DNA from 2 places in the Pseudocitrobacter corydidari genome. Region 1 is predicted to be linked to the other one. Evidence: predicted binding sites of a transcription regulator. Region 1 holds the regulator's gene; the other holds the start of a gene.
What was found. The regulator Fur, encoded in region 1, represses iron uptake genes when iron is present. The targets are predictions, from matches to a motif close to ATAATAATGAGAACNACTATCAA.
Positions count from the first base shown of each region.

Region 2: bfd (bacterioferritin-associated ferredoxin) is a predicted target of Fur. The motif match lies at 1,522-1,544, and genes of this name have one in related genera.

Region 1 is NZ_CP087880.1:2,324,950-2,330,633, reverse strand. It holds gene glnS (glutamine--tRNA ligase) at 1-101, shown strand, start outside; gene chiP (chitoporin ChiP) at 496-1,899, shown strand; gene chiQ (ChiQ/YbfN family lipoprotein) at 1,951-2,283, shown strand; gene G163CM_RS10830 (HAD family hydrolase) at 2,337-3,035, opposite strand; gene G163CM_RS10825 (LysR family transcriptional regulator) at 3,143-4,009, shown strand; gene fur (ferric iron uptake transcriptional regulator) at 4,063-4,515, opposite strand; gene fldA (flavodoxin FldA) at 4,798-5,328, opposite strand; gene ybfE (LexA regulated protein) at 5,479-5,684, opposite strand, start outside.
Region 2 is NZ_CP087880.1:4,295,237-4,300,920, reverse strand. It holds gene G163CM_RS19940 (prepilin peptidase) at 284-748, shown strand; gene bfr (bacterioferritin) at 745-1,221, opposite strand; gene bfd (bacterioferritin-associated ferredoxin) at 1,293-1,487, opposite strand; gene tuf (elongation factor Tu) at 1,665-2,849, opposite strand; gene fusA (elongation factor G) at 2,920-5,034, opposite strand; gene rpsG (30S ribosomal protein S7) at 5,131-5,601, opposite strand.

The DNA.
Region 1 (5,684 bases):
AAGGTTATTTCTGCCTCGACAGCCGCTACGCTACCGCAGAGAAACTGGTGTTCAACCGCACCGTTGGCCTGCGTGATACCTGGGCGAAAGCGGGCGAGTAATCGTCTGTTTGTGAAAAACGCCGCATCTGCGGCGTTTTTTTTATCTCTCATATTCGCGATGCGAATTAATCTTTTTAATGCAGGCATCACCCGTTTGCATCATTTCATCAAGATACATCCTCGCAACCTGCGCTATTAACATTTTCCCCTGATGAGATAAGGCGTTGCGCCGCTTAATGTTAATAAATCGCATTTGTTACAAGACGCAACGAAATATGTGCGCTTTGTCATAGTCCTGCGTTTTGCTTGCGAAAAAGGATTGATAATTCGCGTCGCGAAAAATAATCTAATCCTGTAGCAAAAGGTGCTTTTCACCACGCTACTTTTTTATCTGTTTTTTATTTTTAGCCTCTGCTTTGCAGCGGCATTTTAAAAAGTCAAAGAGGATACACATATGCGTACGTTCAGTGGCAAACGTAGTACGCTGGCGCTGGCTATTGCCGGTGTCACAGCAATGTCGGGCCTGGTGGTTGTTCCCCAGGCGAGTGCAGCAGGCTTTGTCGATGACTCCACGTTAACGGGCGGCATCTATTACTGGCAGCGTGAGCGTGACCGTAAAGATGTGACCGATAACGACAAATATAAAACCAACCTTTCTCACTCCACCTGGAACGCCAACCTTGATTTCCAGTCCGGCTATGCCGCTGATATGTTCGGCCTCGATATTGCGGCGTTTACCGCTATCGAAATGGCAGAATCCTCAGAAAGTGGTCACCCGAACGAAATTGCGTTCTCGTCTAAAAATAAAGGCTACTCGGAAGATTACTCCGGCGATAAAAGCGGTGTGAGCCTTTATAAAGCCGCTGCGAAATTTAAGTACGGCCCGGTTTGGGCGCGCGGGGGTTATATTCAGCCGACCGGTCAAACGCTGTTAGCGCCGCACTGGAGCTTTATGCCTGGCACCTATCAGGGTGCAGAAGCGGGTGCGAACTTTGATTACGGCGATGCTGGCGCGCTGAGCTTCTCCTACATGTGGACCAATGAATACAAGGCCCCATGGCATATCGAAATGGATAATTTCTACCAGAACGATAAGCGCACGAAAGTCGATTATCTGCACTCCATCGGTATGAAATATGACTTCAAAAATGATCTGGTGCTGGAAGCGGCATTTGGTCAGGCGGAAGGCTATGTCGATCAGTACTTCGCCAAAGCCAGCTACAAATTTGATATCGTCGGTAGCCCACTGTCTACCAGCTATCAGTTCTACGGTACCCGCGATAAAGTGGATGACCGCACCGTAAACGATATTTATGACGGCACCGCATGGTTGCAGGCGCTGACCTTCGGTTACAAAGTGGGTCAGGTTGACCTGCGTCTGGAAGGGACCTGGGTTAAGGCTGAAGGCCAGCAGGGCTACTTCCTGCAGCGTATGACGCCAACCTACGCCTCCTCGAACGGTCGCCTGGATGTATGGTGGGATAACCGTTCCGACTTCAACGCCAACGGCGAAAAAGCGGTGTTCTTCGGTGCGATGTATGACCTGAAGAACTGGAACCTGCCGGGCTGGGCTGTAGGTGCATCATACGTCTACGCCTGGGATGCCAAACCGTCTACCTGGCAGATCAACCCGGACGCGTACTACGACAAAAACAGAACCATTGAAGAGTCTTCTTACAGCTTTGACGTGGCATACACCGTACAGGAAGGCCGCGCGAAAGGTACGCTGTTCAAACTGCACTTCACCCAGTACGACAACCACTCCGATATCCCGAGCTGGAGCGGTGGTTACGGCAACATCTTCCAGGATGAGCGCGACGTGAAATTCATGGTTATCGCACCGTTCACCATCTTCTGATAAGTATTCAGGCGGGCCGCAGCGCCCGCCGTGTCGTATAAGGCTAATAACATGAAAAAAACAGTGATGATTGCTGCGCTGGTCGCGGCGCTGGCGGGCTGCGCTCAGTCTGAAGCACCAAAAGAAGATACGCGTTTAAAAGATGCCTATAGCGCCTGTATCAACACCGCAGAAGGCTCGCCGGAAAAAATCGAAGCCTGCCAGCAGGTGCTGAACGTGCTGAAGCAGGAGAAGGCGCACCAGCAGTTTGCCAATCAGGAAACCGTGCGGGTAAGCGATTACCAGGCGTGCATTCTGGCGAGAAAAACCGGTAACGATCAGGCCGTGAAGAAAGATTGCGGGTTAATCTGGCAGGAAATTCGCAGTAATAATACTCCCCGTTAAGATAACGTGCCCGATGAGCTTGCTTGTCGGGCACGGCTGCATGAATGTGCAAACTAAGCGGGTATCAACATTATCGTATTCCCAGGTCGAAGCGATAAGACGAATTGTCCTGCCTCATCGGTGTGCCATTGAAGGTGACTGAAATCGATTACGGCACACTCCGGACCACCGTTTTGTAACGCCTCGCTACCTACGCCAACGCAGTACGTACCCGCGCTGACAGCGGAGGTGATCCCGCTGTGGGAATCTTCAAAAACTAATGCCTTATCTGGTGTGATCCCCAGCCGCGTTGCCGCCAATAAATAGGGATCAGGCCACGGTTTTCCTCTTTCGACGTCATCACGTTCGACAACGGTTGAAATAGCATCGTCTGCGCCCAGCATATGAATGACACGATCGATTTTCTTGCGCCAGCCGCTGGTGACGATACCGATGGTGATCCCTGCATGGTGTAGGGCTGTAATAAACTCGGCAACGCCCTTAATGGGATCGTAATCTGCATTATTTTCTGCATCGATAATGTACTGCTGAACGAACGCCTGATCTTGCAGGGAAAGATCGTTGAATAATGCGTGAATCGTATGTGGCCCCGGCTGACCATGAATGTGCCGGGCAATATCCGCATCGCTGATATCCCGGTTATAAAGCTTGCCTGCCTCCCTCCATGCCTTTTCAATCACGAGGTTAGAATCGATCAACACGCCATCCATATCAAAAAGGACAGCAGTCAGTACGGGCATCGCTTGAGTCATTTTTCCCCCTGTATCTTCTGAAAACATCCTGTGACTTTTTATGGATAATCGGTTGAAACAGAGGCTATGTATAATGCTATTTTTTCGCGCAGGGATAAAAAACGGGAATGGAAAATCGCCGACTACAGGCATTTGTTACGCTCGCGGAGCAGGGGAGTTACCATGCCGCTGCAGATGCGTTGTGTATCACTCAGCCTGCGTTAAGCAAACAGATCCAGGCGTTGGAGCACGATTTGAATTTGGTGCTTTTTACCCGCGGACGTCATGGCGCAACGTTGACACCTCAGGGGAAATTGTTCTATCCCGAGGCGTGCGAATTTCTGGTGCGTTACCGCGAATTGCGGAAATTTGCCGGGGATATCAAACGGGGGGCGACAGCCAAACTCGCCCTCGGGTTTGGGCTATCGACATATTCTCTTACGCCGCAATGGATTAATACTTTTCAGGCGCGTTTTCCTGATGTCACCGTCTCGCTCAACAACATTCCTTCAAGTGTGCAGTGCCGAATGCTGCTCGAAGGAGCGCTGCATATTGGTTTCTTGCGGCTGCCCGTTCTGCCGCCTCTGTCACATTTTGTGATTAAACAGGAGCGTCTGGTGCTTGCCGTTCCCGCGAATGCGTCTGTAAAAGAAGGGTTACATCATCTTGTTGAACACTATCCGTTATTACGACTGAGTACGCACGCCGCGCCGTGTCTGGCTGAGCAGGTTCGCATCATCCTCGCCGAGCAGTTTCCCGATGTGCATGCGGTATCCGTTTCCGACGATATGCATTCTTTACTGGCGCTGATCGGTGGCGGTAACGGTATTGCCTTTTTGCCTGAGAGCATCTGTAACGTTCTGCCCGCCGGGGTAAAAATGGTCGAACTGGCTAATGTCAAAGTGGGGTGGGAAATTGCGATGGCCTGGGATCCTACGCGAGAGCATGAAGGACGGGACAATTTTCTGCGGATGGTGATGGAAATGAAGCCATAGACCACCATAAAAAAACCAGCCCGTAAGCTGGTTTTGTCATTTCAGTGTGAAAATTACTTCTCTACGCCATCGTGCGCGTGTTCATCTTCGCGGCAGTCGCCCTCAGCACAGTGACCATACAGGTACAGGCTGTGGTTGGTTAAGCGGATACCGTGTTTCGCGGCAATTTCACGCTGACGAGCTTCGATGGAATCATCGCTGAATTCGATAACCTTGCCGCAGTCGAGGCAAATCAGGTGATCGTGATGGTGTTGTTGAGTCAGTTCGAAAACGGACTTGCCACCTTCAAAATTATGGCGCGTGACAATGCCCGCGTCATCAAACTGGTTCAGAACGCGGTAGACGGTAGCCAGACCAATCTCTTCACCCATGTCGATCAGGCGTTTGTATAAGTCTTCCGCGCTGACATGGTGATTGTCTGGTTCCTGAAGCACTTCCAGGATCTTTAACCGGGGAAGTGTGACTTTCAGGCCAGCCTTCTTTAATGCGGTATTGTTGTCAGTCATGCGGAATCTGTCCTGTTGCTAAACGATTGACTTCCAAACGCGGAAGTAACACAGAGAGTGCACCGAGTGTAATGCGTCTCATTATAGAATGACGCCTTCTAAATGAAAACAGCAAGACCTGGGCGAATAAAGATTTCGAAAACGAGGCTTGACCAGCAAACTCGCTAAATTCAGAAGATATTGTACAGATTTACGCTCAAAAGTTAAAAAATTGTAGCTATTATTTTGATTGCTTCTACCTATTAATGCGGCGCGATTTAAAAAATCACGCCGCATTAAGAATCAGGCGTTTTTGATCTCTTCCAGATGCAGCTCTTCAGAAATCTGTTTTACCCATTTTTCTACACGTTCAGCGGTCAGTTCCGGCTGGCGGTCTTCATCGATAGCCAGACCTACGAAGTGATCGTCATCAGCCAGCCCTTTAGACGCTTCAAAGTGGTAACCGGCTGTTGGCCAGTGGCCGACGATGGTCGCACCGCGCGGTTCAATGATGTCGCGGATAGTGCCCAGCGCATCACAGAAGTATTCCGCATAGTCTTCCTGGTCGCCGCAGCCGAACAGTGCAACCAGTTTCCCATTGAAATCAACTTCTTCCAGCGTCGGGAAGAAATCGTCCCAGTCGCACTGGGCTTCACCGTAGTACCAGGTAGGAATACCCAGCAGCAGAATGTCGAATGCAGCCAGGTCTTCTTTGCTGCTCTTGGCAATGTCATGCACGTCGGCAACGTCTTTACCAAGCTGTTTCTGAATCATTTTTGCAATATTTTCGGTATTGCCGGTGTCGCTACCAAAGAAAATGCCAACGATTGCCATGAGTTAAATAACCTCTTGAAACTTAATGATATGGTGGTGGCGTATTGCCCACAGATAAGGGCAATCATAGCAGAACAGAGAAGGGTGCGGAATCAGCAATCGTACCGGACTGCACACTCTGCTACATGAAAGCGGGATTTTACGAAATTTTCAGAGCTTTTCCTGCGCGCGAAGCACGGCTAACTGGCTCATCAGAATCTCTTCGATAAGCTCACTGCGACTCATATCGCGCGCGGTTGCCAGTTCGTTCAGAGCATCTACCGCATCGTTATTGAGTTTCAGCTCGACGCGCTTCAGACCGCGAACTTTATCGCGTTTTAATTGATTACGCTTATTGATGCGCAGCTGTTCGTCAC
Region 2 (5,684 bases), 2.0 Mb from region 1:
CCCAATTGGGAGCATTGTTGATGACCAAAAAGCGCCATCGGGTTCAGATTGAACCGCTGTCAATATTAGACAAGCCCGCGCATTATACGCAAATACCAGCGCGAAGCAAGGGGTGTTTAGAAATTAGTCATGACGATTTGCGTTATTGCGCGCATCCCGCACTGTAAAAGATGTCATCGCGTGAGAAATACGGGAAAGCGGCTCGCAGCACTGTGTTTTGCCTTTTGCGTCCAGGGCAAGCCTTCGCCACACTCGTGGCCTGGACAACTTACCGGAGGCGCGTATGGCTTATGCTCCCCTGCCCTTCTTCATTTTCTACACGCTATTAACACTGGCGCTTAGCTGGCATGACTGGCGTACCGGTCTGCTGCCAGACAGACTGACCTGTCCGCTCTTGTGGGGCGGCGTGCTGTATCACCTGTGCCTTTACCCTGCGCGGTTATCCTTATCATTATGGGGAGCCATTGGAGGATATGTCGCCTTTGCGCTGATTTACTGGGGATATCGGGGCGTGCGCCATCGGGAAGGGTTAGGCTATGGCGATGTCAAATTGCTCGCCGCGCTGGGCGCATGGCATGGCTGGCAAGTGCTTCCTGAGCTGATACTCTCTGCCGCGTTGTTGGCCCTGCTCTTTATCAGCCTGTCAGCGCTCCATCAATGCAAGTGGCAGGCAATAAAAAACCCGCTGCCATTTGGTCCCTTTCTGGCCGCAGCGGGTTTCATCATATTCGGGCTTAGGATGTTTTAGTCTTCAACTTTGATTTGTGACTGCAGATAATTTTGCAGGCCAATCTTGCCGATCAGGTCCAGTTCGGTTTCCAGCCAGTCGATATGATGCTCTTCTTCACTGAGGATGTTGATAAGCATATCGCGGCTCACATAGTCATGAACGCTGTCGGCGTAGGCAATGGCTTCACGAAGATCTTTCGCGCCTTCCAGCTCAAGGCGGAGATCCGATTGCAGCATCTCTTCCACATCTTCGCCAATTTGCAGTTTGCCCAGATCCTGGAGATTCGGTATCCCTTCGAGAAATAAAATACGCTCGATATATTTATCTGCGTGCTTCATCTCATCGATTGATTCGTGATACTCGATATCGTTGAGGCGCATCAGGCCCCAGTTTTTGAACATTCTCGCATGGAGAAAGTATTGGTTGATTGCGACAAGCTCATTTCCCAATAATTTATTGAGATAATTTATAACCTTAACATCACCTTTCATTATGTAGTCCCTCCGCTTCCACTTATTGAAGCGTAGATCGGGCTACAGGGATGTCAAAAAAAGAATCGGGCTCAGGCGATTTCCTGATATTCCGGCATCTGCGTTAATTCGTCTTCCATCACTTCGCGGGCCGCACGTACGCACTTACCGCATTGATTTCCCACGGGTATAAATTTGCGTAATTGTTGGAAAGATTGAGGATGAAACTGGCGAACTACCTGGCGAATTTTTTTATCGCTTACACCGTTACACAAACAAACGTACATAATGACTCCCGCTTAATTTATGAACAGAGTGTAAATGAGAATAGTTATGATTACAATAGTAGATGACAAATGACGCAGCGGGTGCGCATTTTTAAATAAAAAATGAAAGCAGAAATAATAGACAGCAAAAAGGGCGCCGAAGCGCCCTTTTTAAGCTCAAAACTAATTAATTAATAATTAGCTCATTACTTTAGCAACAACGCCCGCGCCAACGGTACGGCCGCCTTCACGGATTGCGAAACGCAGACCGTCGTCCATCGCGATCGGGTGGATCAGGGTAACAACCATTTTGATGTTGTCGCCCGGCATTACCATCTCTACGCCTTCCGGCAGTTCGATGGTACCAGTCACGTCAGTAGTACGGAAGTAGAACTGCGGACGGTAGCCTTTGAAGAACGGAGTATGACGGCCGCCTTCGTCTTTGGACAGGATATAAACTTCAGATTCGAATTTGGTGTGCGGCTTGATGGAACCCGGCTTAGCCAGTACCTGACCACGTTCGATTTCTTCACGTTTGATACCACGCAGCAGAACACCAACGTTCTCACCAGCACGGCCTTCGTCCAGCAGTTTGCGGAACATTTCAACGCCAGTACAGGTAGACTTAGCAGTCTCTTTGATACCAACGATTTCAACTTCTTCACCAACTTTGATGATACCGCGTTCTACACGACCGGTAACAACGGTACCACGACCGGAGATGGAGAATACGTCTTCGATCGGCAGCAGGAACGGCTTGTCGATAGCACGTTCTGGTTCCGGGATGTAAGAATCCAGGAAGCCAGCCAGTTCGATGATTTTCGCTTCCCACTCTGCTTCGCCTTCCAGCGCTTTCAGAGCAGAACCACGAACGATCGGAGTGTCGTCGCCCGGGAAGTCGTACTGAGACAGAAGTTCACGAACTTCCATTTCTACCAGTTCCAGCAGCTCTTCGTCATCAACCATGTCACATTTGTTCAGGAACACGATGATGTACGGAACGCCTACCTGACGACCCAGCAGGATGTGCTCACGAGTCTGCGGCATCGGGCCGTCAGTCGCAGCAACAACCAGGATCGCGCCGTCCATCTGCGCAGCACCGGTGATCATGTTTTTAACATAGTCGGCGTGGCCTGGGCAGTCTACGTGCGCGTAGTGGCGAGTCGGGGTGTCATATTCAACGTGGGAAGTGTTGATGGTGATACCACGAGCTTTTTCTTCCGGTGCGTTATCGATCTGGTCGAAAGCACGAGCAGCACCGCCGTAGGTTTTAGCCAGTACGGTGGTGATTGCAGCGGTCAGAGTAGTTTTACCGTGGTCGACGTGGCCGATAGTACCAACGTTGACGTGCGGTTTTGTACGTTCAAATTTTTCTTTAGACACGGCTATATTCCTTACTATAGTGCTCTCCCCTTCAGGAGAGAGCACGGGACTTAGGTTTTAACCCCGGGGATTATTTACCACGGGCTTCGATTACGGCCTGAGCAACGTTGTTCGGCGCATCATCATACTTCAGGAATTCCATGGTGTATGATGCACGACCTTTGGTCAGAGAACGCAGCTGAGTTGCATATCCGAACATTTCAGACAGCGGAACTTCAGCGTGGATCTTAACGCCAGTTACTTCAGATTCCTGACCGCGCAGCATACCGCGACGACGGCTCAAGTCACCGATAACATCACCAGTGTTCTCTTCCGGAGTTTCTACTTCAACCTTCATGATCGGCTCAAGCAGAACAGGTTTTGCTTTCTTAAAGCCTTCTTTAAAGGCAATAGAAGCAGCCAGTTTAAACGCCAGTTCAGAGGAGTCAACGTCGTGGTAAGAACCGAAGTGCAGACGAACACCCATGTCTACAACCGGGTAACCAGCCAGCGGACCAGACTTCAGCTGTTCCTGGATGCCTTTATCAACGGCCGGGATGTATTCGCCAGGAATTACACCACCTTTGATGTCGTTGATGAACTCGTAACCTTTCGGGTTAGAGCCCGGCTCCAGCGGATACATGTCGATAACGACGTGACCATACTGACCGCGACCACCAGACTGTTTCGCGTGTTTACCTTCGATATCGGTAACTTTCGCGCGAATCGCTTCGCGGTAAGCAACCTGAGGTTTACCGACGTTCGCTTCAACGTTGAATTCACGTTTCATACGGTCAACGATGATGTCGAGGTGCAGCTCACCCATACCAGCGATGATGGTCTGGTTAGATTCTTCGTCAGTCCATACGCGGAATGACGGGTCTTCTTTAGCCAGACGGCCCAGAGCCAGACCCATTTTTTCCTGGTCAGCTTTGGTTTTCGGTTCAACTGCGATGGAGATTACCGGCTCAGGGAATTCCATACGTTCCAGAATGATCGGCGCATCTTGATCACACAGAGTGTCACCAGTGGTTACGTCTTTCAGACCGATTGCAGCAGCGATATCGCCCGCGCGAACTTCTTTGATCTCTTCACGTTTGTTAGCGTGCATCTGAACGATACGACCGAAACGCTCACGTGCAGCTTTCACGGAGTTCAGTACGGTATCACCAGAGTTAACCACACCGGAGTACACGCGGAAGAAGGTCAGGTTACCTACGAACGGGTCGGTAGCGATTTTGAACGCCAGAGCAGCGAACGGCTCGTCATCACTTGCGTGACGCTCAGCCGGCGTGTCTTTACCGTCGTCCAGGATACCGTTGATCGCCGGAACATCGATTGGGGATGGCAGGTAATCAATTACCGCATCCAGCATCGCCTGAACACCTTTGTTCTTGAACGCAGAACCACAGGTTACCAGGATGATTTCGTTGTTCAGAACGCGCTGACGCAGAGCAGTTTTGATCTCTTCTTCAGTCAGTTCTTCACCACCCAGGTATTTCTCCATCAGCTCTTCAGAAGCTTCAGCAGCGGATTCCAGCAGGTTCTGGTGCCATTCGTTGGCCAGTTCAACCATGTCAGCCGGGATATCTTCGTATTCGAAGGTAACGCCCTGATCTGCATCGTTCCAGTTGATGGCTTTCATTTTCACCAGGTCAACAACACCGGTGAAATGTTCTTCAGCACCAATCGCCAGCTGCAGCGGAACCGGGTTCGCGCCCAGACGGGTTTTGATCTGACCAACAACTTTCAGGAAGTTAGCGCCCATACGGTCCATTTTGTTAACGAACGCGATGCGCGGAACTTTATATTTGTTAGCCTGACGCCATACGGTTTCAGACTGTGGCTGAACACCACCGACTGCGCAGTAAACCATTACCGCACCATCAAGAACACGCATGGAACGTTCTACTTCGATTGTGAAGTCAACGTGCCCCGGGGTGTCGATGATGTTTACGCGATGCGGTTCATACTGCTTAGCCATACCAGACCAGAATGCAGTAGTCGCTGCGGAAGTGATGGTAATACCACGTTCCTGCTCCTGCTCCATCCAGTCCATGGTAGCCGCGCCGTCGTGAACTTCACCGATTTTGTGGTTTACACCGGTGTAGAACAGAATACGTTCGGTAGTAGTGGTTTTACCGGCGTCGATGTGCGCACTGATACCGATGTTACGGTAGCGTGCGATGGGTGTTGTACGAGCCATTTGATTCCTCGTTTATCTTTTTAGGCGTTCAGTTAAGTAACCCAAAGCGGGCTGCTTCGCTGAAGCGCCCGCCTGGTGACTAATACTCCGAAGGGATTACCAACGGTAGTGTGCGAACGCCTTGTTGGCTTCTGCCATACGGTGAACGTCTTCACGTTTCTTAACTGCAGTACCTTTGTTTTCTGCAGCATCAGAAAGTTCGTTCGCCAGGCGCAGAGCCATGGATTTATCACCGCGTTTACGAGCAGCTTCAACGATCCAACGCATTGCCAGAGCATTACGACGGACCGGACGGACTTCAACTGGTACCTGATAAGTAGAACCACCAACGCGGCGAGACTTAACTTCGACAGTCGGGCGCACGTTTTCGAGAGCTACTTCGAAAGCTTCCAGTTCATTTTTACCAGAGCGCTGAGCCAGGGTCTCCAGCGCGCTGTATACGATAGTTTCTGCAGTAGATTTTTTACCATCTACCATCAGGATGTTGACAAATTTAGCCAGCAGTTCTGATCCGAACTTAGGATCCGGCAGGATTTTACGCTGACCAATGACGCGACGACGTGGCATGGAAATACTCCGTTGTTAATTCAGGATTGTCCAAAACTCAAAGAGTTTAGTTTGACATTAATTTAAAACGTTTGGCCTTACTT